DNA from 2 places in the Staphylococcus sp. IVB6214 genome. Region 2 is predicted to be linked to the other one. Evidence: a T-box and tRNA genes for the amino acid it is inferred to sense, from the RefSeq annotation. Region 2 holds a T-box; the other holds one or more tRNA genes.

Region 1 (12,678 bases), 650 kb from region 2:
GATATCCGTTCTGTTGACAGATATTGCATGGTTATTTATTTGGAGAATCGACTATTAAAGAATAAAAATGAAAGCATCTAAAAATATTAAGTTTTCAATTAAAATAAAATTGCTCGTTGTTCAATTATTTATCCAAATCGATTGCACCTTTAAAAGGCGGTGCGGCAATCCAATCCCAATTTAATGGATCTTCATATTTCCACTCAAACACATAAAGTAAACCATCATGTATATCTAATACGCTTACATACGCATCGAATTCAATTGTTTCTCCTGGCTTTGTTTCTAACACGCCTAATGGATTCGTCTCATAGCTTTCTGATATTTTTTTGCCATCTTTTTTAACGTTGTTTATATCTAAAATGTTCATATCTGAGCTGTAACCACTATCAGTAGTTGGCTTCTTTCGAATAATTGATTCTAAATCTTTACTGAAAGGCGCTTGTTTAGATATAGAGGAATTATTTTTATAGTGTATGGTTAATTTAAGAATACCATCATCAAGTTTTTTACCTTCTGGTGAGACGCCAGTTCGATAGTTTCCTAAAGATAATTTTTGACCATTTCTATCAGTTTTGGTTATGCCAACGCTCTTTATACCATCAGAGTCAAAGGTCTCTACTTGATACTCTAAACCATTAACTGCTTTTTTCTCAATATCTTCCGCAGAATATTTTTTAGCAGATTTGACGCTAATTTCTAAATTGGGGTTCTTATATGTTTCGCCAATTTTGATGTTTTCTACATTGAATGCATAATGTCTTTTGATGTTTTCATCATCAGGATCTTGCTCGTTAGTGTATTGTGGTAAGTATTTATCATTTTTATCATCGTAGGTTTTTGTGAATTTGTGTGATCCACTATGATTGGCTGATTCAAGTGCCTTTATGACTTTATCTTTATCTTTTAAATGAACACTATTTCCTTTCTCATAGTTCTCCAAGCTTTGTTCAGAGAGATCTTCCATTTTGTAAAACTCACTATATGGAAGTTCTTTGAATTCTTGCTTTGTCATCGCATGCTGTGTTTGGTCAGCTTGTTCTGTCTTTTCAGCCGAATTATCATTATTACTACACGCTGTGAATAAAAGAGTTGTTGCAACCATACCTGCTACAATACTTGCTCGTTTAATACATTTACTTCTCAAAATAATTCGCTCCTTTATTAATATAGTCATATACTTAGTATATATATCTGTAAAAATTTCGTAAATAGTATTTTGTACTAAAAATTTTTTGATTAAAGTCATTTTGTATAATGAAAATAAGCCACATCACACACAAATCAGTTACGTTAACAGAACATCTACCTTCAAGGTGTAAATGTTCTGCTAACTTTTTTTATTTATCCCTTGATTTCTATCATGATATTGTTATAATAATATTTGTGTTAAGAAAAGTTCATATTAATCCACAGTAGCTCAGTGGTAGAGCTATCGGCTGTTAACCGATCGGTCGTAGGTTCGAGTCCTACCTGTGGAGCCATGGAAACGTACTCAAGTTGGCTGAAGAGGCGCCCCTGCTAAGGGTGTAGGTCGCGAGAGCGGCGCGAGGGTTCAAATCCCTCCGTTTCCGTTAAAAAAAGCACTATCGTATGATAGTGCTTTTTTGTATTCAGTGAAATAGAGACAACTTTATAGAGTCTTAATCTTTTGTGGTGGGATGGTATTATGTGCTGTCTCACTTTTTAAATGCTAAAAAGGCGCATATGTCTCTATCGTTTAAAATACTAAATTAAAATAAACTGGAGACATGATGCGCCTATAAAAAATAATGTTTAGAAAAATAGAAAAAAGAAGTTTTGTAGGGAATTTGAATGATGTTGAAAAAGTGTAGTTGATGACTAATAGCTTTTAAAAGGGGGATCTTCTGCAATCTTTTGAGGGTAATAACGTTGTTCAGCATTGAGAGCGAGACGTATGTCTTTAAGTGTCTTAACAAATTCACTCACAATATTTATTAATTCTTCTCGTTGTGTTTCAGTGTATCTTTTAACAAGTTCACCTGCTTCAATCTCTTGACGTAACAGAATATAAGCAAGATGTATGCCATTTTGATATTGATGAAGTAGGGTGTATTGAGAGACATTCACGATAAGTGTATGACCGCCATGCAGATAAACTTTTGATTTACCCGTTTTGTAGTGTTCAATTCGACGAACATACTCGACATTAAACCAACAGCTTTGTTGAACTCGGTCAGAGTGTGTGGAGAAAAAAGTAACAGTCTTGGCTTCTGGAAGAAAGAAAGGGGGCTTGCTTGAAATACCGGTCAGTGTTTTAACTTCAGCTTTGATATGTGAATAAGTATTGTAACGATAGCGACATGCCAATTCTATTAAACGTAGTGGGCGCATGTTTTTAGTTTTTCGCTTGCCATTGCTATATAGAAGTTCAGTTCGTGTGAACATTCCGTCCGATCCACTAATCGGTTTGATGACCATAACGTTTGGATCAATGACATGACTTATTTGATTTTGTTGATTCATAAGGTATCATCCTTTCAAATTATTGCTCTTTCTTTATAAAATTAATTATAAAACGTAAGGGCGGTTTGTCAACAAAGGAGTCAGAAAATTTTAAATAAGAATATTTTATTTTTATTGTTTCTAAACTTGAAAAAATTCAGAAAACTTATTGCATTTTGAATTTGCTTTCGGTATACTGTGTATTATCAAAAACAAAACAACAATTTGAGGAGGAGTCATCATGAAACATAAAATTGATGTAAAGGAACAAATACTCGTCAACCCGATGCAAGCAGTTAACAGATTAGGTGCAGAACTCGTTATTGAGGCGGCACTTAGACATCACAGAAAGGCAGAATTAGAGCAGTTGATTGACAAGGCTTTATTAAATAAAAATGAAGCAGATTTTATGATGTATACTAATGAATATAATGAGTTGGAGGCGCAAAACATTGTCTAATTCCTCGAGTCATTCCATGAAAAAATAAACAGGACCATTCACCACGTTATTGATGAATCGTCCTGTTATTTTTATACCATTAAATCAATCAATTCATCTTTTGGAATCGCACCGAAATAATGATGGATATCATAATCTCTTAAAGCTTCATGAATTGCTGGCTTTTGGTGTGTAACGCCTTCAAGTGCGCGTTCTAATTCTTCAATATTTCCTTCTCCAAAGAAGTCACCGAAAATTTTAGCATGCTCAATTCGGCCTTTTTTCACATCTAACTTAATTTGAACAAAGCCTTTTTCAAATTTATGTTCACGTTCAAAGTTATACTTTGGATTTTTACCGTAATTCCAATCCCACGTACGATATTTTTCATTTGCTAACTGCTCGATGTTTTTCCAATCTTCATCACTTAATGGATATGTTTCAACGTCCGAGTCACCAAATAGTTGTTTTAAGATAATTTCTTTAAATGTATCAATATCAATAGGTTCATCTAAAAATTCGACGATATTTGCGACACGTTTACGTACAGATTTGACACCTTTTGATTGTATTTTCGCAGGATTTACTTTTAATGCATTTTGTACTTCATCTAGTTCGCTGTTTAACATCAATGTTCCGTGACTAAACATACGGTCTTTCACTTTTACCATTGCGTTACCAGAAATTTTTGCTTGTCCGACTTGGATGTCGTTGCGACCTGTCATTTCTGCTTGAACGCCCATTTTATTCAATGCATCAACAATGGGTTGTGTGAATTTTTTAAAGTTATGGAAGCTTTGGCCGTCATCTTTTGTGATAAAGCTGAAGTTTAAGTTGCCGAAGTCATGGTATACAGCACCGCCTCCAGATATGCGACGTACAACATCAATATTATTTTCATCAATATAAGATTGATGGACTTCTTCAATGGTATTTTGGTTTTTTCCGACAATGATAGATGGTCTGTTTATATAGAATAAAAAATAACTTTCATCATTATCCATCGGTACATTTTTCAGTACGTATTCTTCCATAGCAAGATTCAGCGTGGGATCTGTATTGTTATTGTTGCTGATAAATTTCATCGTTTTACCTCTCCTTTACTCCCATTATGCCCTTAAATATAGTTATGCACCATTTTCCAACTTTTTTCCAATAATTGAACTTTGATGTTGTAATATTATGGCTAAATCATAAAAAATGACGGAAATAGTTTATTTAAGATGTAAACTTTAGTACAATATAGTCTAGTTAATTTCTAAGGGGGCGAATGTGATGACAATAGCAGAAGTAGGCGACATTGTAGAATTTCATGATGGTCTGAAAGGTAAAGTCGAAAAGATCAATGATAACTCTGTCATTGTTGATTTAACAATTATGGATAACTTTGCGACACTAGACTTACCTGAAAAAACAGTCATCAATCACAAACGTTATAAAATTGTAGAGCAAAAAGGATAAGGTATTATGAAAACAATTAACAAGCCGCTACTATGGTTTATTTCAAGTTTTATTGCTTTTCACATCATATTAATGATTATGTGGGGACAACATAACGTCTACTGGCAATTGTATACAGGCATCATGCTAATTGCGGGTATTAGTTATGTGTTCTATCAGCGTGATATTACTTCAAAAAGACTTCTTACGTCGATTGCAATAGGCTTAGTAACAGGTGTGATACTCGTACTCATCCAAGTCGTATTCTCTCTCATGACGAAAGATTTAACGTATTTATCGTTGATCAAACAGTTGTCGCGTACAGGCGTGTACTTTAAATGGCAAATGTTGGTGACTTTGCTATTCGTCATGCCATGTCACGAACTGTATTTGCGCTCAATTCTTCATAAAGAGTTGGACCGAAGATTCCATCATGCATGGATCAGTATTTTAATCTGTGCCATTGTGTCTAGTACATTCTTTATATACTTAGATCGTTGGTGGATTGTTGCCTTTATTTTTGTATGTCAACTCGTATTAGGTGTGAGTTATACTTACACAAGACGTATTGCAACAACTACAGTTGCGCAAATTGTAGCGGTTGTTATTTTATTAATATTTCATGGTTAATGGGGCATATGCCAACCATTTACTTTATCTTAATTTATAAATACGGATTTTTGAACCCGAGTCAGGTGTTCAAAAATCCGTATTTTTATCTCTCCATTTCATTCAATGTGACAGAGTTGATTGAAATGGAGTGTCACGGGTTGATGGGTCTGTGTGCCCGTAATTGTCAAAGTTTGATTTTGTGAATGAATACTTAGAATAGATCCTTCGATTGTATGTATGGCACCCTCTGACCAGTACTGAAAGACACCAGATGTATGAGTAGATAACTTAAGGTGTAACATGTAATTCAATTCATATAGCTGGTCCTCACTGAGAATAGGTTGTGGCTGTTTGTGCTGTGATTGTTCAATTTTTTTTAAGCATTCGAATTGTTCGGTTAAGGTAGCAAAAGGCACCCATTTTACGATACCACGTCCTTTAGGAATGTTCGTATTCAAATATTCTCTCGGTATTTTACGATAGTCTGTCTCATATTGATAATGTTGGGGTAGAGTTTTATCTTTCATAGCTGTCACCTCAATCACCATTATAGAACGCATGTTCCTATTTTGTGAAGTGAAAGAACGTATATTCGCTTTATGTTGAAACAATTATTTAAAAAATGGAGGGAATTAGGCTACAATAAAGACGTATTGTTATTTAGAAACGGAGTGTATACAAATGATTCGATCGGCAGAAGTAAAAGACCGACATGCTATTGCAAAGTTAACATATATGATTTGGAAAGATATGGAGTTAGAAATTGTAACACGTTACTCAGAACCGCAAGTGATTGCAGCGATTGAAGAGAGTACAGTAAAAGCACACTATCGCAATCATTTTAGCCATGTGTATGTTTATGAAATAGAAGATGAAGTGGCCGGCATGATTATTGCATATCCTGGTCGCCATGAACAGGCATATGAAGCTGCTTGGGAAACACTTGAAGCTGCGCAAAAACTCCCGTTATCAACGACAACGCCTTTACCGGTTATGGAAGCGGATGTGACGGACACGTATATAGAGTCAGTAGCGACATTTCCACAATTTCGTGGACGTGGTGTTGCTAGTAAGCTTCTCAAATATTTGGTGCAAAGTGAACCAGGGACAATATGGAGCTTAAATTGTGACCATGATAATAAAGGAGCATTTTCTCTTTATAAAAAACTAGGATTTGAAGTAAAGTCTGAAAAGAAACTTTATCATCATCATTATTACTATATGACATATGTAAGCGAGGCATCGTTGAATGTTAGAACTTAAAAATATAAGTTATGAATTTGATAAACAGCCAATCATTCAAGACTTATCGATGTCAGTGCAAAAAGGAGAAGCTATTGCTGTTACTGGACCGTCTGGTAGTGGGAAAAGTACGTTATTACGACTCATTGCTGACTTGATTAGTCCGACGAAAGGAACATTGTATTTTAATCATCAGCCCTATGACACGTATACACCAGAAGTATTAAGGACTCGAGTGAGTTATTTATCACAAAGTATTGCATTATTTGGTGAGACAATTGCTGATAATTTGAGTTTCCCATCCATTGTGCGAAAAGAGCATTTCGATAAGCAGCGTGCACAGGAACTTTTGGAAGCAGTAGGATTGGGTCATTATCAATTGTCAGATCGTGTGCAGCGAATGTCCGGTGGTGAAAAGCAGCGTATCACTATCGCACGACAGCTCATGTATCAACCTGATGTTTTATTACTAGATGAAGCAACAAGTGCATTGGATCATCAAAATAGTATTCGTGTTGAACAACTTATCTTTGATTATGTTGCAAAAGGGACAACTGTTCTGTGGATTACACATGATGATGAACAAAGCCATCGCCATTTTGATAGACAGGTTGTAATAAAAAACGGGGTATTACATAAGGAGGTGGCGCTCACATGATGAGTACGACTTCGCTTGTCTTAACAGCGCTATTATTGTTAGTACCTATTACAATTTCTTATAAAGAACGATTGTTTATTGCGAAAGATTTAATCATTGCAGCCGTCCGTGCTGTAATCCAGCTTGTCATTATTGGCTATATGTTAGAGTTCGTATTCAAACTGGAAACAACTTGGATTGTATTGGGATTGATTCTTGTCATTATGATTAATGCAGCAGCGAATACGATTAAACGCGCATCATCTATTATGAAGCATGTTTTCTGGATTTCATTTACTGCGATTATGTCGGGGGCACTCATCTCTTTAGGAGGCGTGTTATTGACGGGTGCAATTAGTATGAAACCGAATGAATTGATTCCTATTGCAGGAATGGTTGGAAGTAATGGAATGATTGCAATTAATTTAAGTTATCAAAACTTGGATCGTATTTTTACAAAAGAGACGGCAGCTATTGAAGCGAAGTTGTCATTGGGTGCAGAACCAATTCTTGCAGCTAAAGATGCTATTCGTGAAAGTATCAAAGTAGCAATTGTTCCAACGATTGATTCAGTTAAAACTTATGGGTTAGTGTCCATTCCCGGAATGATGACTGGATTAATTATTGCAGGTGTGCCACCGTTAGAAGCGATAAAGTTTCAATTGATGGTTGTATTCATCCATACAACAGCAACGATTATCTCTGCATTTGTGAGTACATATTTGAGTTATCGCCAATTTTTCAATCATCGTCATCAATTGATACAAATGAATAAAGTCACATAAAAAAGAGGCACATCCTATTATGATGAGAATAGGATGTGTCTCTTTGACATCTTGAGTATTAAACACCACCGAGTAATGCACTAATATAAATACCAAGTGCATATAGTAGTCCGAAGAATGTATTGGTCTTACCTGCAGCCGCCATCGCTGGCATCATTGTCTGTGGCGTATCATTTTTACTGAAACGACGATATACTTTGACTGGCATTGGGAAGCTCAAAAGCACTAATAAATAGAAAAGTGAGCCGCCGTCTTTGAAGAATACTGTAAAAATAACAAATAAATAAGCAAATACGTAACAAGCCGCTAAAAAGTATAGTGAACCTTGTTTGCCTAAAAGGATAGGCAAAGTACGTCTGCCACTTTGTTGGTCTTTTACTCTATCACGAATATTATTTGCCATATTGATGAGTCCGATTGTAATGACGATTGGAATACTGATCCATACAACATAGCCTTGGACGTTACCCGTTTGGATAAAGAAGGTGATTAAAATAATAAACATACCCATAAAAACACCTGAAAATAACTCGCCTAAAGGTGTCCATGAAATCGGAAAAGGACCGCCTGTATAAAGGTAGCCAACAGCCATACAAAGCAGACCTACCGGAATTAACCAGAATGATGTTTGAGCGGCTAATAGCAGCCCGAGCAAAGCAGCGATAACGTAAAACGCGATTGCCAAGTTGAAGACGGATTGCGATGACATACCGTGACGTACGATAGCACCCCCAATACCGACTGATTCATGATCATCTAGTCCCTTTTGATAATCATAGTACTCATTGAACATATTCGTTGCAGCTTGAATGAGTAGACAAGCCAATAACATAGCGATTAAGCGTAAGAGCGAGAGATGATCCTCACTTCCCAACATAAACAGCTTAGCAGTAGCTGTTCCGACTAGTACAGGAACAACAGATGCTGTTAGCGTATGTGGACGCATTAATAACCAATATTTGTGTAAAGATGAATGTTGCTTAAATTGCGTGCCCATATAGATTAAAACCTCGATTATTAGTATTTATGATACAGAATTAGTATAGAAAAGATTACATTTTAAATCAATGCAAACTTTAATGTTTCAAGTTCTTAAGCACACAACACGTCATAAAAATGTTAAAATAAAATGATGAAAAAAATTAGATGATTATGACGAAAGAAGTGAGAAAGAGATGACTGTTGACGCACGTGAACAGGCAATCAAAGAAGCCATCAAGCAAGCGACCGAACAATGGGTTTCTGTTGAAGTTAAATTATCGCATGCCATTGATCCGATGACATTGTTTGATGCGACGAAAGAAGCAGCAGGAAGTCGATTTTATTTTCGTTTAAATGATAATAAAACTGCATTTTTTGGGTATCGTATTGCAACTCAAATTAAAAATAAGCAAGTAGATAAGCAAGCGATTTTTAAGCAATGGCAAAAGCTTAGACAAAATATATTATTTGTAAATCCTGAAAATGAAAGACATCACCTGAGACTTTGTGGTGGTTTTCAATTTTCAGATCAACGGACAGACGATGTGTGGCAAGCATTTGACCAGCATCATTTTATTTTGCCGGAAGTACTTATTTCACAAGTAGACGGTGAAACGTTTTTAACTTATACAGTAGAACGCAACACATTTTCGATGGATATGTTCCTGCGCTTAATCGAACGGTTTGAAGGGTTAACACCACTACGAGAAACGAATGACATGCCGGAAGTATTGCATATTGAAAATGTTCAGCAACAAGAATGGCAAGATTTAGTTGAACGCACAGTGGAACAGTTAGCAAATGATGAAAAGATTGTGTTATCACGCCAACGAAAAATAAAGTTTTCATCACAAATACATATCGATACGATTTTACAAAACGCACTGCGCAATGAGAAAAATAGTTATTTATTTGTGATAGAGGCAGGAACAGATACATTTATTTCACAAACGCCAGAACAGCTCTTTCGTGTGCAAGACGGAATGTTATCAACAAAGGCGGTTGCAGGAACGCTTCATCGTACGCAAAATAGTGCAGAAGACGCCAAACGTCTGCAAGCATTTTTGCAAGATGAGAAAAATCTAGGAGAACATCAAATTGTTGTGAATAGTATTCTTGAAGACATCCAACCTTTTGTTAAAGAAGCAACATACGATGCAACACCTAAAATTTTAAAAAATGATCATCTCTATCATTTATTCACTGAGATAGGTGGCCCTCTCGAAGGCCATTCGCATATGTCATTAGTGGATGGATTACATCCAACACCTGCATTAGGCGGATATCCAAAGTCGATGGCAATGGCCTATATTGATGAACATGAGCATGCGGCACGTGGTTTGTACGGTGCACCAGTTGGAATGATTGATGCATATGATGATTGTGAATTTATTGTTGCGATTCGATCGATGTTATTGAAGGGAGACGAAGCAATACTTTATGCAGGTGCTGGTATCGTCAAAGCGTCAGATCCAGCTGCCGAAGTTGCGGAAACAGCTTTGAAATTCAGTCCGATGATGGACGCGTTAGGAGTGACAGATATTGGATAAACACCAACAAAATCTCACAGAACAAGTCTTTCATTTTGCTTCTGAATTATATGCATATGGCATTCGTGAAGTCGTGATCAGTCCAGGGTCACGTTCTACACCATTAGCAATCGCTTTTGAATGTCATCCAGAAATTAAAACTTGGGTACATCCGGACGAACGTAGCGCTGCATTCTTTGCGCTCGGTTTGATTAAGGGGAGTGACAGACCGGTTGCGTTACTCTGTACATCAGGAACAGCAAGTGCTAACTATGTGCCGGCAGTAGCAGAAAGTGATATTAGTCGCTTGCCACTCGTTGTCTTAACAAGTGATCGCCCACATGAGTTACGTGGTATCGGTGCACCACAAGCGATTAATCAAGTGAATATGTTCGGAAATTATGTCCGATATCAATTTGATATGCCACTGGCAGACGGTACAATCGGATGTATTGAAACCAATCAATATCAATTAGAACGTGCGAGTCAATACTTTGATGGACCACAGCAAGGACCGGTTCATTTCAACTTACCATTCGCAGAACCATTGACGCCTGACTTGTCACGTAAAGATTTATTGACGACGCACACATATGTCCCGACACATTACCAAAAAACAATGGATCCAACAGTGTTAGAGAAGACGTTACGACAACCTAAAGGCTTAATCATTGTGGGGGATATGCAACATCAAGATATTTCTCAGGTTTTAACATTTTCAACAGTATATGACTTGCCGATTTTGGCAGATCCTTTGAATAGCATACGCAGCACAAAACATCCTAATGTCATTGCGACTTATGATTTATTGCTAAGATCTGGTCTTTCTCTAGATGTTGACTTTGTCATTCGAGTTGGCAAACCTGTTATTTCTAAAAAGTTGAATCAGTGGCTCAAACAAACATCAGCAGAACAAATTCTAGTACAAAATGGTGCGGATAGAGATGCTTTCCCGAAAAAGCCAGACTACTTCTTTGAGATGTCAGCGAATGACTTTTTCAGGTCGTTAGAAACGATACCAACTGCATATCGTAAAAAGTGGTTGAACGATTGGCAAACATTAGAACAACAGGCACGTGCTGAAGTAACAGCAATACAGAGACATGCGACAGGAGAAGCGGCTTATGTCAGTCGTCTTTTGGAGAAGCTTGGCAAAGATGATTGTTTATTTGTCAGCAACAGTATGCCAATTCGTGATATTGATAACTTATATTTTGATAATGAAGCACGTATTTATGCTAACCGTGGGGCGAATGGCATTGATGGTATTGTATCGACAGCGCTTGGTATGGCAGTTCATCGCTCCGTGACGTTATTGATCGGTGACTTGGCACTTTATCATGATATGAATGGCTTACTCATGTCAAAACTGAATGATATTCAAATGAACATTGTTTTACTAAACAATAATGGTGGTGGGATTTTCTCATATTTACCACAAAAAGAGCAGGCACCTGAACACTTTGAACGTTTGTTTGGAACGCCGATGCATCTGGATTTTGAACATGTTGCTTTGTTATATGGTTTTGGTTACCAGCAGATAACCGACTTGGATACGATGTCTTATATGAAGTTACCTAAAATGACATCCCATTTAATGGAAGTGAAGACGAATCGAGAGATGAATCATGAGATGCATCAACAACTTTATCAATGTTTGGGTGAGGTAGCCAATGTTACATTATAATTGGTATCCATCACAACGACAGACGAAACAGACGCTGGTGATGTTGCATGGATTTATTAGTGATCAAACGACCTTTGGGCAACATATTGAACCATTGACAGAGGACATTAATTTGCTGCTCGTAGACTTACCGGGACACGGTCAGGATACATCGTCGACAGCAGTCATTTGGGATTTTGAATGGATTATCACACAGTTGCATGAATTATTGTCACGATATAGTGAATATGACTTATACTTACACGGTTATTCAATGGGAGCACGTGTAGCACTTGGTTATGCAACAGAGTACGGTGAGATGTTATCTGGGCTAATCCTAGAAAGCGGGTCACCTGGACTTCGAGATGAAGAAGCTCGTGTCGAACGCCAACAAGTGGATCGTGCACGTGCACGTGTATTAGAGTTGGCAAATCTTGAAGTATTCGTCAATGATTGGGAGCGATTACCATTATTTCAATCGCAACAATTTTTACCATCACAAGTGCAACAACGTATTAGACAGATGCGTTTATCACAGCAACCAGAACGACTTGCAAAAGCATTAGTAGATTACGGCACAGGCAACATGCCGAATCTATGGCCGCGATTAGCAGATATTCCATGCCCAGTACAAATCATAGTTGGGGAGTGGGATGAGAAGTTCGTCTCGATTGCTGAAGCGATGAAACAGCACTTTGTACAAGCAAATATCAACATTGTCCCTGAAGTTGGACATACAGTTCATGTGGAAGAATATGAAAAATTTGATACAATAATACTAGCATTTATATTAGCTAACTAGAGGAGGTTGACCCAGTTGAGACAATGGGAAACACTAAAAGAATATAAAGAGATTAAATATGAATTTTTTGAAGGAATTG
Region 2 (12,678 bases):
CTTGTCTGAATGTCTGATATGCCATGATGTGACCCCCTTCATCAAAATTAAACTTATTGTATTACAAAACAATTTCAAAATCTACATTGTTAGACAACCTTCACAGTGCATGCACACAAACCGATGTCTAAAAACACTGTTAAAACACCGTTTTATATCACTAAATTTTCTGACAATAGAGAGTCTAGGGATGTCTTAATATTAAAAAAGACCTTTCAAAGTGAGAGAGAATTCACTTCGAAAGGCCTTCGTGTATCTATATTAATTTAGAGAGTAAATATTGGTACCGAGAATTATTTTGGTTCAATGACTGTTTGTCCGCCCATGAATGGTACAAGTGCTTCTGGGATTGTGATAGAACCATCTTCATTTTGATAGTTTTCAACGATAGCTGCAAATGTACGACCTACTGCTAAACCAGAACCGTTTAATGTGTGTACATATTCAGGTTTTGCATCTTTGTCGCGTTTGAAGCGGATGTTTGCACGACGTGATTGGAAATCAACACAGTTTGAGCAAGAGCTGATCTCTTTATAGTCGTTGTAACTTGGTAACCATACTTCTAAATCGTAAGTTTTACTTGAACCGAAGCCAATGTCTCCAGTACATAAAATCACACGACGGTATGGTAAGCCTAATTCCTCAAGAATCGCTTCTGCGTTACCAGTCATTTCTTCTAATGCATTCCAAGAATCTTCAGGTTTTTCAATGCGCACCATTTCAACTTTTTCGAATTGGTGAAGACGGATTAAGCCACGTGTATCACGACCAGCAGATCCTGCTTCACTTCTGAAACATGCAGATTGTCCTGTGAATTTTTCAGGTAACACACCCGGTTGAATCACTTCTTCACGGTAGTAGTTTGTTAATGGTACTTCTGCCGTTGGAATTGTGTAAAGACCTTCTTTTTCAACTTTGAATAAGTCTTCTTCAAACTTAGGTAGTTGACCTGTTCCATACATTGAGTGACGGTTTACAAGTTGTGGTACATTCATTTCAGTGTAACCATGTTGTGTTGTATGTTTTGTCAACATGTAGTTGATTAAGGCACGCTCTAACTTCGCACCTTCGTTTGTTAAGAATACAAAGCGTGCACCAGATACACGTGCAGCACGTTCAAAGTTTGCCATACCTAACTCTTCAACAAGATCCCAGTGTGCTTTTGCTTCAAAGTCAAATTCACGTGGTGTGCCCCATTTTTTCAATTCAACGTTTTCAGTATCGTCTGCACCTTGTGGCACATCATCATGAATTAAGTTAGGAATACGTGATAATTTATCTTGTAATGCATTATCCACTTCTTTAAGTTCTGCATCGATTTCTTTTACTTTTTCTCCTGCTTGGCGTTGCATTTGGATTGCTTCTTCAGTGTCTTCGTTATTACGTTTCTTTTCAGCAATTAATTCAGATGCTTTATTGCGCTCTGCTTTTAATTCTTCTGTTTGTTTAATTAGTTCACGGCGTTTTTGATCAAGTTCTAACACTTCATCAACAACAACCGGATCATCTCCACGTAATTGAATCTTCTCTTTAACTTTCTCAGGCTCGTTTCTGAATAATTTAATGTCTAACATAGTGCGACATCCTTTCTTTGTGTATTAGTGAGATTTATTTTTTGGGGGAACCCATAAAAAAAACCACGTCCCTATTACAAGGGACGTGGTTACTACGCGTTGCCACCCTATTTAACAAGCATATTAAAAATATGCCTGCGCTCAACAAAAGTTAACGGTTTTACCCGAATTGTTCTTAATATGTGGGTAGATTTCATATCTTTATCACCTGTTTGTTCACACCGACCACAAACTCTCTGTTAGGATTCAGATATTACTTAGTCCACAAACAATTAATTATTCTGAATTTATATTTAATATATCAGACTATTTTATAAATTGCAAGCCCTATCATAATACGCACCTTTTTGTAAATAATTCGCCACATCTTCAATATCTTTATGGAATTGGCGATCTTCTGTAATTGACGGCACGATTTCACGTAGTGCTTCGTACTGTTCTCGTGTTTTTGGCGAAAGCCCTTCAATCCCTCTCAATTCAACTGCTTGCAATGCAATAATCGCCTCAATCGCAATCACACGACGTACATTTTCTAATATTTTGTATCCGTGTCTTGCCGCAATCGTCCCCATTGATACATGATCTTCTTGATTCGCTGACGATGGAATAGAATCAACGCTTGCTGGATGCGCCAATGTCTTATTCTCTGATACAAGACTTGCCGCCGCATACTGCATAATCATCGCACCACTTTGTAGCCCCGGTTCTGGGCTTAAAAATGCAGGTAAACCACCATTCAACTGTGGATTAACAAGACGTTCTAGACGTCTCTCTGATACATTAGCCAGCTCGCTCAAACCAATTTTTAAGAAGTCCAATGCAAACGCAATCGGTTGTCCGTGAAAGTTCCCACCAGAGATGACTAACGTTTCGTCTCCTTCATCAAAAATCAATGGATTGTCATTGGCTGCATTCATCTCGCATTCTAACTTCTCACGTACATAATTGAATACTTGAAAACTCGCACCATGTATTTGTGGAATACAACGTAATGTGTACGGATCTTGTACACGTAACTCTCCTTGTCGTGTTGTCAGCTTTGATCCTTCAAGCCAGTCTAACATCCGTCTTGCTACATCTGTCTGTTCATCAAAATTCCGCACTGTATGAACAGACGTATGATACGCATCTGTTATCCCTCTCAGCGCTTGATGTGTTAATGCAGCAATCCACTCTACCTCATAAGCCAAATGCTCCGCTTCAATCATTGTCACAACTCCTTGTGCAGTCATTGCTTGTGTTCCGTTGATTAATGCCAAGCCTTCTTTGGCTTGTAACTTTAATGGGGCTCTATCTAAACTATCCAAGACATCCGAGCTGTCTAACATCTGTCCATGATAATAGACACGCCCTTCTCCTATTAAAGCTAAAGCTAAGTGTGATAAAGGGGCTAAGTCCCCCGATGCCCCCAGTGAACCTTGTTGTGGAATTACCGGAATGATTCTTTGATTGATAAAGAATTGTAACTGTCTGACGAGATCAACTGTCGCCCCAGAGTGCCCTTTTAGCAGCGTGTTCAGTCGTAATACCATCATGACTAATGATACTTCTTGTGAGAACGGGTCCCCTACCCCGCATGCGTGTGAGCGTATCAGATTGACTTGTAGTTGATTGTATTGTTGTGGATCGATCAACACATCACTGAACAAACCAAATCCTGTTGTAATACCGTAAACAGTCTCTTTGTTTTCAATAATACGTTCTACGATTGCCCGACTCTCTTTGACACGTGTGAGTGCATCTTCTGTAATTTCTACGGTTGTCTGTTCATGTAAGAAGTCACGTATATCATTTATCCTAAGTTGATCACCTGTTAAATATAAAACCATCTTATCCAACCCCTTTGCTATTTCTTGCCATCCTCATTTCAGTATAGATTCCAGCTATCACTTACACAATAGCTGGGGTCATATTCGTTATTAGGTAGCGCGTTACTTGAATGCCACGCTAAATCGCCTTATTTTATCTATTGACGAATAAGTCACACCCGTATATCATATCTTGTTGTAATAATGGAATATCAGATAGGAGGTTCTTGCTCTATGGAAATATTGTCGGATGTTAGAATACCGAAACGCAAACAAGATACGCACAAAGGTGACTATGGTCGTATTCTTCTGATCGGTGGTAATGCAACGTTAGGTGGCGCGATTATGTTAGCCGCACGTGCATGCGTGTATAGTGGGAGTGGTTTGATTACGGTAGCAACGCATCCAACGAACCATGTCGCACTCCATTCACGCTGTCCAGAAGCGATGGTGATTGATATTAATGATACGAAGAAACTGACAAAAGTCATCGAACAGTCAGATTGTATCTTAATCGGTCCAGGACTTGGGCTCGACTTTAAAGGGAACAATGCGATGACATTCTTGCTACAAAATATTCAATCACACCATACGTTGATTGTTGATGGCGATGCGATTTCTATTATGAGTAAGCTCAAACCAGAAATCCCACCATGCAAAATCATTTACACACCACATCAAAAAGAATGGGAACGTCTCAGTGGTATTCCAATTGAAGAACAGACGTATGAACGCAATCGTGCTGCTGTTGATAAGATTGGCGCAACAGTTGTTTTGAAGAAGCACGGCACTGAAATCTTTTTCAGAGACAATGAATATAAGCTAGAAATTGGTACACCTGCTATGGCAACAGGCGGAATGGGCGATACACTAGCTGGGATGATTACAAGCTTCATCGGTCAATTTGATGACACAATTGATGCCGTGACAAGCGCTGCCTATACACATAGCTACATTGGAGAAAAATTGTCGAAAGATATGTATGTCGTTCCACCTTCAAAAATCATTGACGAAATTCCTTACGCAATGAAACAACTCGAACAATAATATAGACGCAAAAAGGTTCAGAACATCCGTATGCTCTGAACCTTTTTTATATGGACTGTTATTCGTCTATTTCATCTTCATTAGCAATGTCTTCTTCAACACGTGCCATGAAGTCTTCTCTCAATATCTCTTTTGAACCGTCAGCATTATCGCTGCCTGTTTCAGACACTTTAGACACCCCGCCGTCTTGTTCTTCCGTTTCTAAGTCATCGGGTTCCTGCTTTACCTTAGCAACCGTAGAAACGAACTGATCATCATCAAGACGAATCAAGCGCACCCCTTGTGTATTACGACCATTTACAGAAATGTCTTCTACTTCCATACGGATGATGACGCCGTGATCTGTTACGACCATCACATCTTCATCACCTTCAACTGTTGCGATACACACAAGCTTACCGTTACGCTCAGTAATATTGGCTGTCTTAATACCCATACCTGCACGACGTGACAAGCGGTATTCACTGATCGGTGTACGCTTACCGTATCCTTTTTCCGTCACGACAAGAATTTCCGCTTCGGTATCTTCATCTGCAACACCGAGACCAATAACTTCATCGTCCCCACGTAATGAAATACCTTTCACACCCGCTGCAATTCGGCTCATCGCACGAATATCTGTCTCTTTGAAGCGAATGAGTGAAGCTTGTGATGTACCGATGAGAATGTGTTTATGGCCATCCGTCAAACGAACCGCTACAAGCTCATCGTCATCTCTAAACTTAATCGCAATTTTACCGTTTTTGTTGATGCGGTTAAAGTTGCTTAATGCTGAACGTTTCACCAAGCCATTTTTCGTGACAAAGACTAGGAAGTTATCTTCAGAATCCAAGTCTTTCACAGCAATCATTGTACTGATTACTTCATCACTCTCAAGCGCAATCGCATTGACGACTGGAATGCCTTTAGACTGACGTGAGAGTTCCGGCACTTCATAGCCACGTAACTTATACACACGTCCTTTGTTCGTAAAGAAGAGGACATCATCATGCGTACTTGTCGTTACGAGTTGGCTTACGAAGTCGTCTTCAAGCGTATTCATACCTTGAACACCACGTCCACCTCGATTTTGTGCACGATACGTCGATACTGGTAATCGTTTAATATAGTTGTTGTGACTTAATGAGATCACAATTTGCTCTTCTGGGATTAAGTCTTCATCTTCCAAGTGATCAACGACACCTAATTGAATTTCTGTACGACGATCATCACCGTAACGCTCTTTGATATCTGTTAACTCTTCACGTACCAATGCGAGTAACTTTTCTTCGTCTGCTAGAATCTCTTCTAACTCAGCGATATAAGCAATCAACTCGTTGTATTCATTTTCAATCTTGTCTCGCTCTAGACCTGTCAAACGACGTAAACGCATATCTAAAATAGCTTGCGCTTGGCGTTCTGACAATGAGAAACGTGTCTGTAAACTATCCATTGCGACTTTGTCTGTCTCTGATTCACGGATAATCGCAATAATCTCATCGATATGATCGAGCGCAATACGCAATCCTTCAAGAATGTGGGCACGGTCTTTTGCTTTACGCAAATTGTATGCAGTACGACGACGTACGACTTCCTTCTGATGCTCTAAATAATGGTATAGTGCTTCTTTCAAAGTAATCAGCTGTGGACGACCATTCACTAATGCAATCATGTTGAAACCAAATGATGTTTGCAATGGTGTTTGTTTATACAAGTTGTTCAAAATGACACTTGCATTGGCATCTTTACGAACGTCAATAACGATGCGGACACCTGTACGTAAACTTGTCTCATCACGCAAATCTGTTATGCCTTCAATCTTCTTATCACGAACGAGATCCGCAATCTTCTCAATCATACGTGCCTTGTTCACTTGGAAAGGAATTTCAGTCACAACGATGCGTTCACGACCACCACCACGTGATTCGATATCAGCTTTTGCACGCATCATGATAGAGCCACGTCCTGTTTCATACGCTCGACGAATGCCACTCTTACCAAGAATTAAACCCGCTGTTGGGAAGTCTGGTCCTTGGATGTCTTCCATCAGTTCTGCTGTTGAAATATCTGGGTTATGACTCAAACTCAACACACCGTCAATAACTTCACGCATATTGTGCGGTGGGATATTCGTTGCCATCCCAACCGCAATCCCTGATGCACCGTTCACTAATAAGTTCGGGAAGCGAGACGGCAAGACGCTCGGCTCTCGTTCGTTCCCATCGTAGTTGTCGATAAAATCAATCGTATCTTTGTTAATATCTCTTAAAAGTTCTAGCGCAAGCTTCGTCATTCGCGCCTCTGTGTAACGCATTGCGGCAGCACCATCACCGTCCATTGAACCGAAGTTCCCTTGACCATCTACCAGTGGGTAACGGTAGCTGAACTCTTGTGCCATACGTACCATGGCTTCGTAAATAGATGAGTCACCATGCGGGTGATACTTACCCATTACGTCCCCAACGATACGTGCTGATTTTTTGTAAGGTTTATCCGGCGTCATGCCTTGTTCATTCAAACCATAAAGTATACGGCGATGCACAGGCTTCAAACCATCTCTTACGTCTGGCAATGCACGAGATACGATAACACTCATGGCATAGTCCAAAAATGATTCACGCATCTCTTTGCTGATATTCCGTTCATTGATTCTTGATTCAGATGTTTCAGCCATCAAGATATCCTCCTTTTCATTTTCAAGTGTTCATATTAGAAATCCAGGTTGGCATAGACAGCGTTATCTTCAATGAACTGGCGACGGTTCTCAACGACATCGCCCATTAACATTTCGAACGTTTGATCCGCTTCAATCGCATCGTCTAGCGTTACTTGTAACATCGCACGATTTTCTGGATTCATTGTTGTCTCCCACAACTGATCGGCGTTCATCTCACCCAAACCTTTATAGCGTGCAATCGACCATTTCGGTGTTGGATTCAGCTGTTCTTTTAACTTGTCTAATTCGCGATCATTAAAGACATAATATTTTTGTTTACCTTGCGTTAATTTATAAAGTGGCGGTTGTGCAATGTACACATAGCCCGCTTCAATCAACGGACGCATAAAGCGATAGAAGAAAGTTAGTAACAACGTACGGATATGTGCACCATCGACATCTGCATCGGTCATGATCACGATCTTGTGATATCTTGCTTTTGAAATATCGAATTCGCCACCAATACCCGTTCCGAATGCTGTGACCATTTGACGGATTTCGTTGTTATTTAAAATCTTATCTAATCGTGCTTTTTCTACGTTAAGAATTTTCCCACGCAATGGCAAGATTGCTTGAATACGTGAGTCACGTCCTGACTTCGTAGACCCCCCGGCAGAGTCACCCTCTACTAAGAAGATTTCACTTTCTGACGGATCTTTACTTGAACAGTCCGCCAGTTTACCCGGTAAGCTCGAAATATCTAAAGCCGTTTTACGACGTGTCACTTCACGTGCCTTCTTAGCCGCAATACGTGCTCTGGATGCCATAATACCTTTTTCAACGATTGTACGACCTACTTGTGGATTTTCCAGCAAGAAGCGCTCAAACAGCTCTGAAAACGTACGGTCTACAATTTGACGCACTTCTGAGTTCCCTAACTTCGTCTTCGTTTGTCCTTCAAATTGTGGATCACCATGCTTGATAGAGATAACCGCAGTTAAACCTTCACGTGTATCTTCACCAGAGAGACGCTCCTTGTCTTCTTTGATAATTTTGGACTGTAATCCATAACTATTAAGAACACGTGTCAGCGCCCGTTTAAAGCCGTCCTCGTGTGTCCCACCTTCATACGTATGGATGTTGTTCGCATATGTCAGCAAATTAGTCGCATAGCCACTGTTATACTGTAAGGCTATTTCCACTTCAACATCATCACGTTGTTCATGCACGTAAATAGGCTCTGGATGAATCGGCTCTTTCTTCTCGTTAATCAACTCAACGTAAGACTTAATCCCGCCTTCGTAGTAGTAGTTATCTTCTCGTGGCGCCTCATCATCTCGTTCATCTCGCAATGTGATTTGTATCCCTTTGTTCAAGAATGCTAACTCTCTAATACGTTTTTGTAATGTCTCATAGTTATAAACCGTTGTTTCTTGGAAAATATCAGCATCTGCCTTGAAGCGGATAACTGTTCCCGTTTTATCTGTATCATCAATCTGTTTCAAATCAAATTCCGGCACGCCGCGTTTGTATGATTGGTGATGAATACGACCATCTCGGTGCACGTATACTTCGAGTGTCTCACTCAATGCGTTTACAACCGACGAACCTACACCGTGTAAACCACCTGATACTTTATATCCGCCACCGCCAAACTTACCGCCGGCATGAAGCACTGTAAGAATAACTTCGACAGCTGGACGTCCCATCTTCTCTTGGATATCGACCGGGATACCACGACCGTTATCTGTTACTTTGATCCAATCGTCTTTTTCAATGACGACTTCAATCGTATCTGCATAGCCTGCAAGTGCCTCGTCAATACTGTTATCTACAATCTCCCATACGAGATGGTGTAGACCACGTTCTGCAGTCGAGCCAATATACATCCCTGGTCGCTTACGAACCGCTTCGAGACCTTCTAATACCTGAATCTGACTCGCACCATAGTTTTCTGTGTTGTTCACATCAGCCAATGCTTCCACCTTCACTTTCTACTATTTCTTAATATTTCCTTCTGCAATTCGATATATTTTAGCATCTTTCATTATTTCATGGTCGATACCATCCACGGATGTCGTTGTTACAAATGTCTGTACTTTATGTTGTATCGTGCTCAACAAATGCGTTTGTCGAGAATCATCTAACTCACTTAATACGTCATCAAGCAACAAAATGGGGTATTCCCCCACTTCTTGCTGCATTAATTCTATTTCAGCTAGCTTAATTGAGAGTGCCGTTGTACGTTGCTGCCCTTGAGAACCAAACGTCTGCGCATCCATCTCATTCACTTGAAAGCCAAGATCATCTCGATGTGGTCCTTGCAAACTCACACCACGCTCAATCTCTTTCGTAAGGGAGGCTTGTAGTGATTCAAACACATCATTGGTTAAGCCTTCCTCACCTTGCGCGACGTCTTGTATCTTGATACTCGGCATGTACTGCAATGTCAAGCGTTCCTTGCCATTCGTAATCCCTGAATGAATCGGTGCTGCGAGTGTTTCAAGTTCTGCAATAAACTGCTGGCGTCTCAAAGTCACCTTGACTGCATATGTTGCAAACTGTTGATTCAACACCTCTAGCATTGTCGTATCTTTTTGTTGCTTGAGTTGTAGTTGTTTCAAATAATGATTTCGCTGTTTGAGTATGCGTTGATATTGCGATAAGTCATTCAAATACAAACTTGATATCTGTCCAAGCTCCATATCAATAAAACGACGTCTCACTTGTGGCGCGCCTTTTACAATATTGAGATCTTCTGGCGCAAATAGAACAACGTTAAGATGACCGATGTATTGCGTCAAGCGACTCTGTTCTAAATGATTGACCTTTGCCTTTTTGCCCTTTTTCGTAATGAACATTGTCAAAGGCATATGACCATGTCTAAAGCTTAATTCACCTTCTATTTTAGCATACTCTGCATCGAACCGAATCAACTCTCTGTCGTTCGTTGTTCTGTGACTTTTAGCTAAGGCCAATGTGTAAATTGACTCAAGTAAGTTCGTCTTACCTTGTGCATTCTCTCCAATGAGTATGTTGACTTCCGGATGACATGCCAAATCAACTTGCGCATAGTTCCGATAGTTTTCCAACTGGAGTGTTGTTAACTTCATTGTTCACCAATTTTAATCACATAAGATCCTACTTCAGGAATCTCAATCACATCGCCATCACTTAACTTTTTACCACGACGTGTCTCGTGCTCACCGTTCAAAAACACATCATATTCTTGTAAAAACCATTTTGCTTGGCCACCTGATTCGATAATACCTTCATAGTTCAAAAACTGACCTAATGTCAAAACGCTATCCACTGTAACTTCCTCAGCCAAAATTATCACTCCATTCGTAATTGCTCACCTAGTCTATTATACCTTTTTATCCGCTAAATTTCATGTAGAAATGCATATTTATTTAAGGTGTGTCGCTAAAAGTTTCATGTGAAACAAATGAGCAACACACCTTGTTCTTTGATGTGATAGCAGCAGACAAAATCCACTATCTGTTTATTTGTTTTTCTGTTCGTCAAGCGCTTGATCAATCGCACCTTTGACTGCTTCATAATCAGTGACATCTTTTACACGTTCACCATTCACATATAAAGATGGCACTTTAGATACTTTGTATTGTTTCGCCAATTGATCATCATGCTTCGCTTGTTGATGAAATACTTTATCGTTGTAAGCATTCAAAATTTGTTTCTTCTGTTCTGGCTTAATCTTCAACTTGTTGATTTCTTTTTCAACAAGTTGTTCTGTTAACCACTTGTCATCTGACACGGCTTCTTTTGACTTCGGCTGCGCGCGATATAATGCTTCATGGAATGACCAATACGCTTCTGGTGCAAATTTATTAACCGCTAATGACGCACGTGTCGATAACTTAGACTCCTCGCCATGAATGAGTACATTCACATAACGGAGTTCAACTTTATTCGTTTCGATATAGTCTTTTTGAATTTTTGGTAATATTTGGCTTTCAAAATCTCCGCAATACGGGCATTTATAGTCACCGAAAAGTACGAGTTTCACGTCGCTCTTCTTGTTGCCGATTTGTGGCTGTAAAGCAGTGTCTTTATGCAAGGCTTTACTGTCCAATTTATCTTTTGAATCGCTTGAAAAAGAGAATGTTCCTAAAACAGCAAGTACAAATAAACAAATGACAACGCCAATCAACAGCGTCTTTTTAACTTTCATATTCTGTTCCTCCAAGATTACATATAGTTTTATTATACTCGATTTCGCCCCTACATCACTACACGTATGAGTAAAATATATTACTTCTGTACAGAACGAAAAAAGCTAAGGCGTATCGCCCTAGCTTTTCTCTCTAGTATGTGCGGATTGGCAAGATTAATTGCGTCACCGTATCATCGTCTTTTGGTTTTAAAATAAATGGTTTCATCGTACCGAAAAATGCGACTTCTACTTCATCGTGATCAATGGCTTTCAATGCATCCATCATGTATTTCGAGTTGAAAGAAATTTTTAAGTTGCCACCTTCAACATCATTTGCTGTAATTTCTTCTTTTACCGTTCCAATCTCAGGTGATGTTGATGACAATTCAATTTGGTTCTCTCCCGTGCTGAGCTTGATGACATTGTTGCCACCTTCACGCGCTAATAATGATGCACGGTCGATCGCGTGATAGAATTCGCTGTTATCGAGACCTAACTTAATCTCGTAGTTTTCTGGGAACAAGCGAGACGTATCAGGATAATGCCCTTCTAATAAGCGTGAAATGAAGTTGACATGACCTACTCGGAATAGCACTTGGTTCGAAGCAAAGTAAATGTCAATGTGGTCATCACTATCTGACATAATTTTGTTCAATTCAGCTAATGCCTTACCTGGAATGATGACATTTTTATCACTGATATCTTCGTCTTCTAATTTCAACTTTCTTACAGCCAAGCGGTGTGAATCGGTCGCAGTGCATATTAATTCATTTTCTTGTATAAGCCAGTTGACCCCTGTTAGTACTGGGCGTGTTTCTGAGGTGGACACTGCAAAGTTTGTTTGTGCAATGATGTTTTTCAATACTTTGATTGGTAGTTGTAACGCATCTTCACTTGAAATTTGTGGTAACAGTGGGTATTGATCTGGATCTAAACCACTTAAGTTAAATTCTGAATGACCTGATGTTATCAGCGTTTGAAATTGTTCGTTTGTTATTAATTTGACGTCTTTTCCTGGTAATTTTTTAATAATATCCACGAAGAAACGACCTGGTAATACAACTGATCCTGGTTCTGTCACTGTTACTATTTCTTCACCATCTATATGGTTTGGAATAGTAATCTCAATAGAAATTTCAGAATCAGACCCTGTCAATACGACACTTTCGTTTGTCGCATGGATCTTAATCCCTGTTAGAATCGGTAAAGTGGTTCTCGGTGAGATGGCTTTTAATGTATCGTTCAATTGCGTAATAAAATAATCACGTTTAATTGTGAATTCCATAAAGTATAAACTCCTTTCAGTCGTTTATATAAGTTATAGTTATTATTAAAAATCGTAATAATAGTAGTAGGGTTTGTGGATTAGTGGATAACCTTTACGAATTAAGAAAAATAAAGGATGTGCACATGTGGATAACTTGTGCATGATGTGTA

The links. The T-box of region 2 lies ahead of serS (serine--tRNA ligase). A T-box ahead of a tRNA ligase gene usually reads a tRNA of that ligase, here a tRNA-Ser.
Region 1: it has a tRNA-Ser gene. The T-box ahead of serS (serine--tRNA ligase) is inferred to sense a tRNA for this amino acid. The anticodon was not compared.

What each region holds. Positions count from the first base shown of each region.
Region 1 is NZ_CP094723.1:655,316-667,993, forward strand. Features, by position in the region: gene MUA51_RS03150 (hypothetical protein) at 125-1,147, opposite strand; tRNA gene MUA51_RS03155 (tRNA-Asn) at 1,410-1,484, shown strand; tRNA gene MUA51_RS03160 (tRNA-Ser) at 1,486-1,574, shown strand; gene MUA51_RS03165 (competence protein ComK) at 1,843-2,487, opposite strand; gene MUA51_RS03170 (IDEAL domain-containing protein) at 2,708-2,926, shown strand; gene lplA (lipoate--protein ligase) at 2,998-3,990, opposite strand; gene MUA51_RS03180 (YkvS family protein) at 4,181-4,366, shown strand; gene MUA51_RS03185 (CPBP family glutamic-type intramembrane protease) at 4,373-4,975, shown strand; gene MUA51_RS03190 (YolD-like family protein) at 5,074-5,484, opposite strand; gene MUA51_RS03195 (GNAT family N-acetyltransferase) at 5,639-6,220, shown strand; gene MUA51_RS03200 (ABC transporter ATP-binding protein) at 6,207-6,857, shown strand; gene MUA51_RS03205 (ABC transporter permease) at 6,854-7,621, shown strand; gene MUA51_RS03210 (1,4-dihydroxy-2-naphthoate polyprenyltransferase) at 7,680-8,618, opposite strand; gene MUA51_RS03215 (isochorismate synthase) at 8,797-10,152, shown strand; gene menD (2-succinyl-5-enolpyruvyl-6-hydroxy-3-cyclohexene-1-carboxylic-acid synthase) at 10,145-11,818, shown strand; gene menH (2-succinyl-6-hydroxy-2,4-cyclohexadiene-1-carboxylate synthase) at 11,805-12,599, shown strand; gene menB (1,4-dihydroxy-2-naphthoyl-CoA synthase) at 12,615-12,678, shown strand, end outside.
Region 2 is NZ_CP094723.1:1,372-14,049, reverse strand. Features, by position in the region: gene MUA51_RS00055 (AzlC family ABC transporter permease) at 1-25, opposite strand, end outside; gene serS (serine--tRNA ligase) at 294-1,574, opposite strand; T-box leader at 1,651-1,851, opposite strand; gene hutH (histidine ammonia-lyase) at 1,886-3,403, opposite strand; gene MUA51_RS00040 (NAD(P)H-hydrate dehydratase) at 3,617-4,429, shown strand; gene gyrA (DNA gyrase subunit A) at 4,488-7,082, opposite strand; gene gyrB (DNA topoisomerase (ATP-hydrolyzing) subunit B) at 7,118-9,049, opposite strand; gene recF (DNA replication/repair protein RecF) at 9,062-10,177, opposite strand; gene yaaA (S4 domain-containing protein YaaA) at 10,174-10,404, opposite strand; gene MUA51_RS00015 (DsbA family protein) at 10,570-11,259, opposite strand; gene dnaN (DNA polymerase III subunit beta) at 11,393-12,526, opposite strand.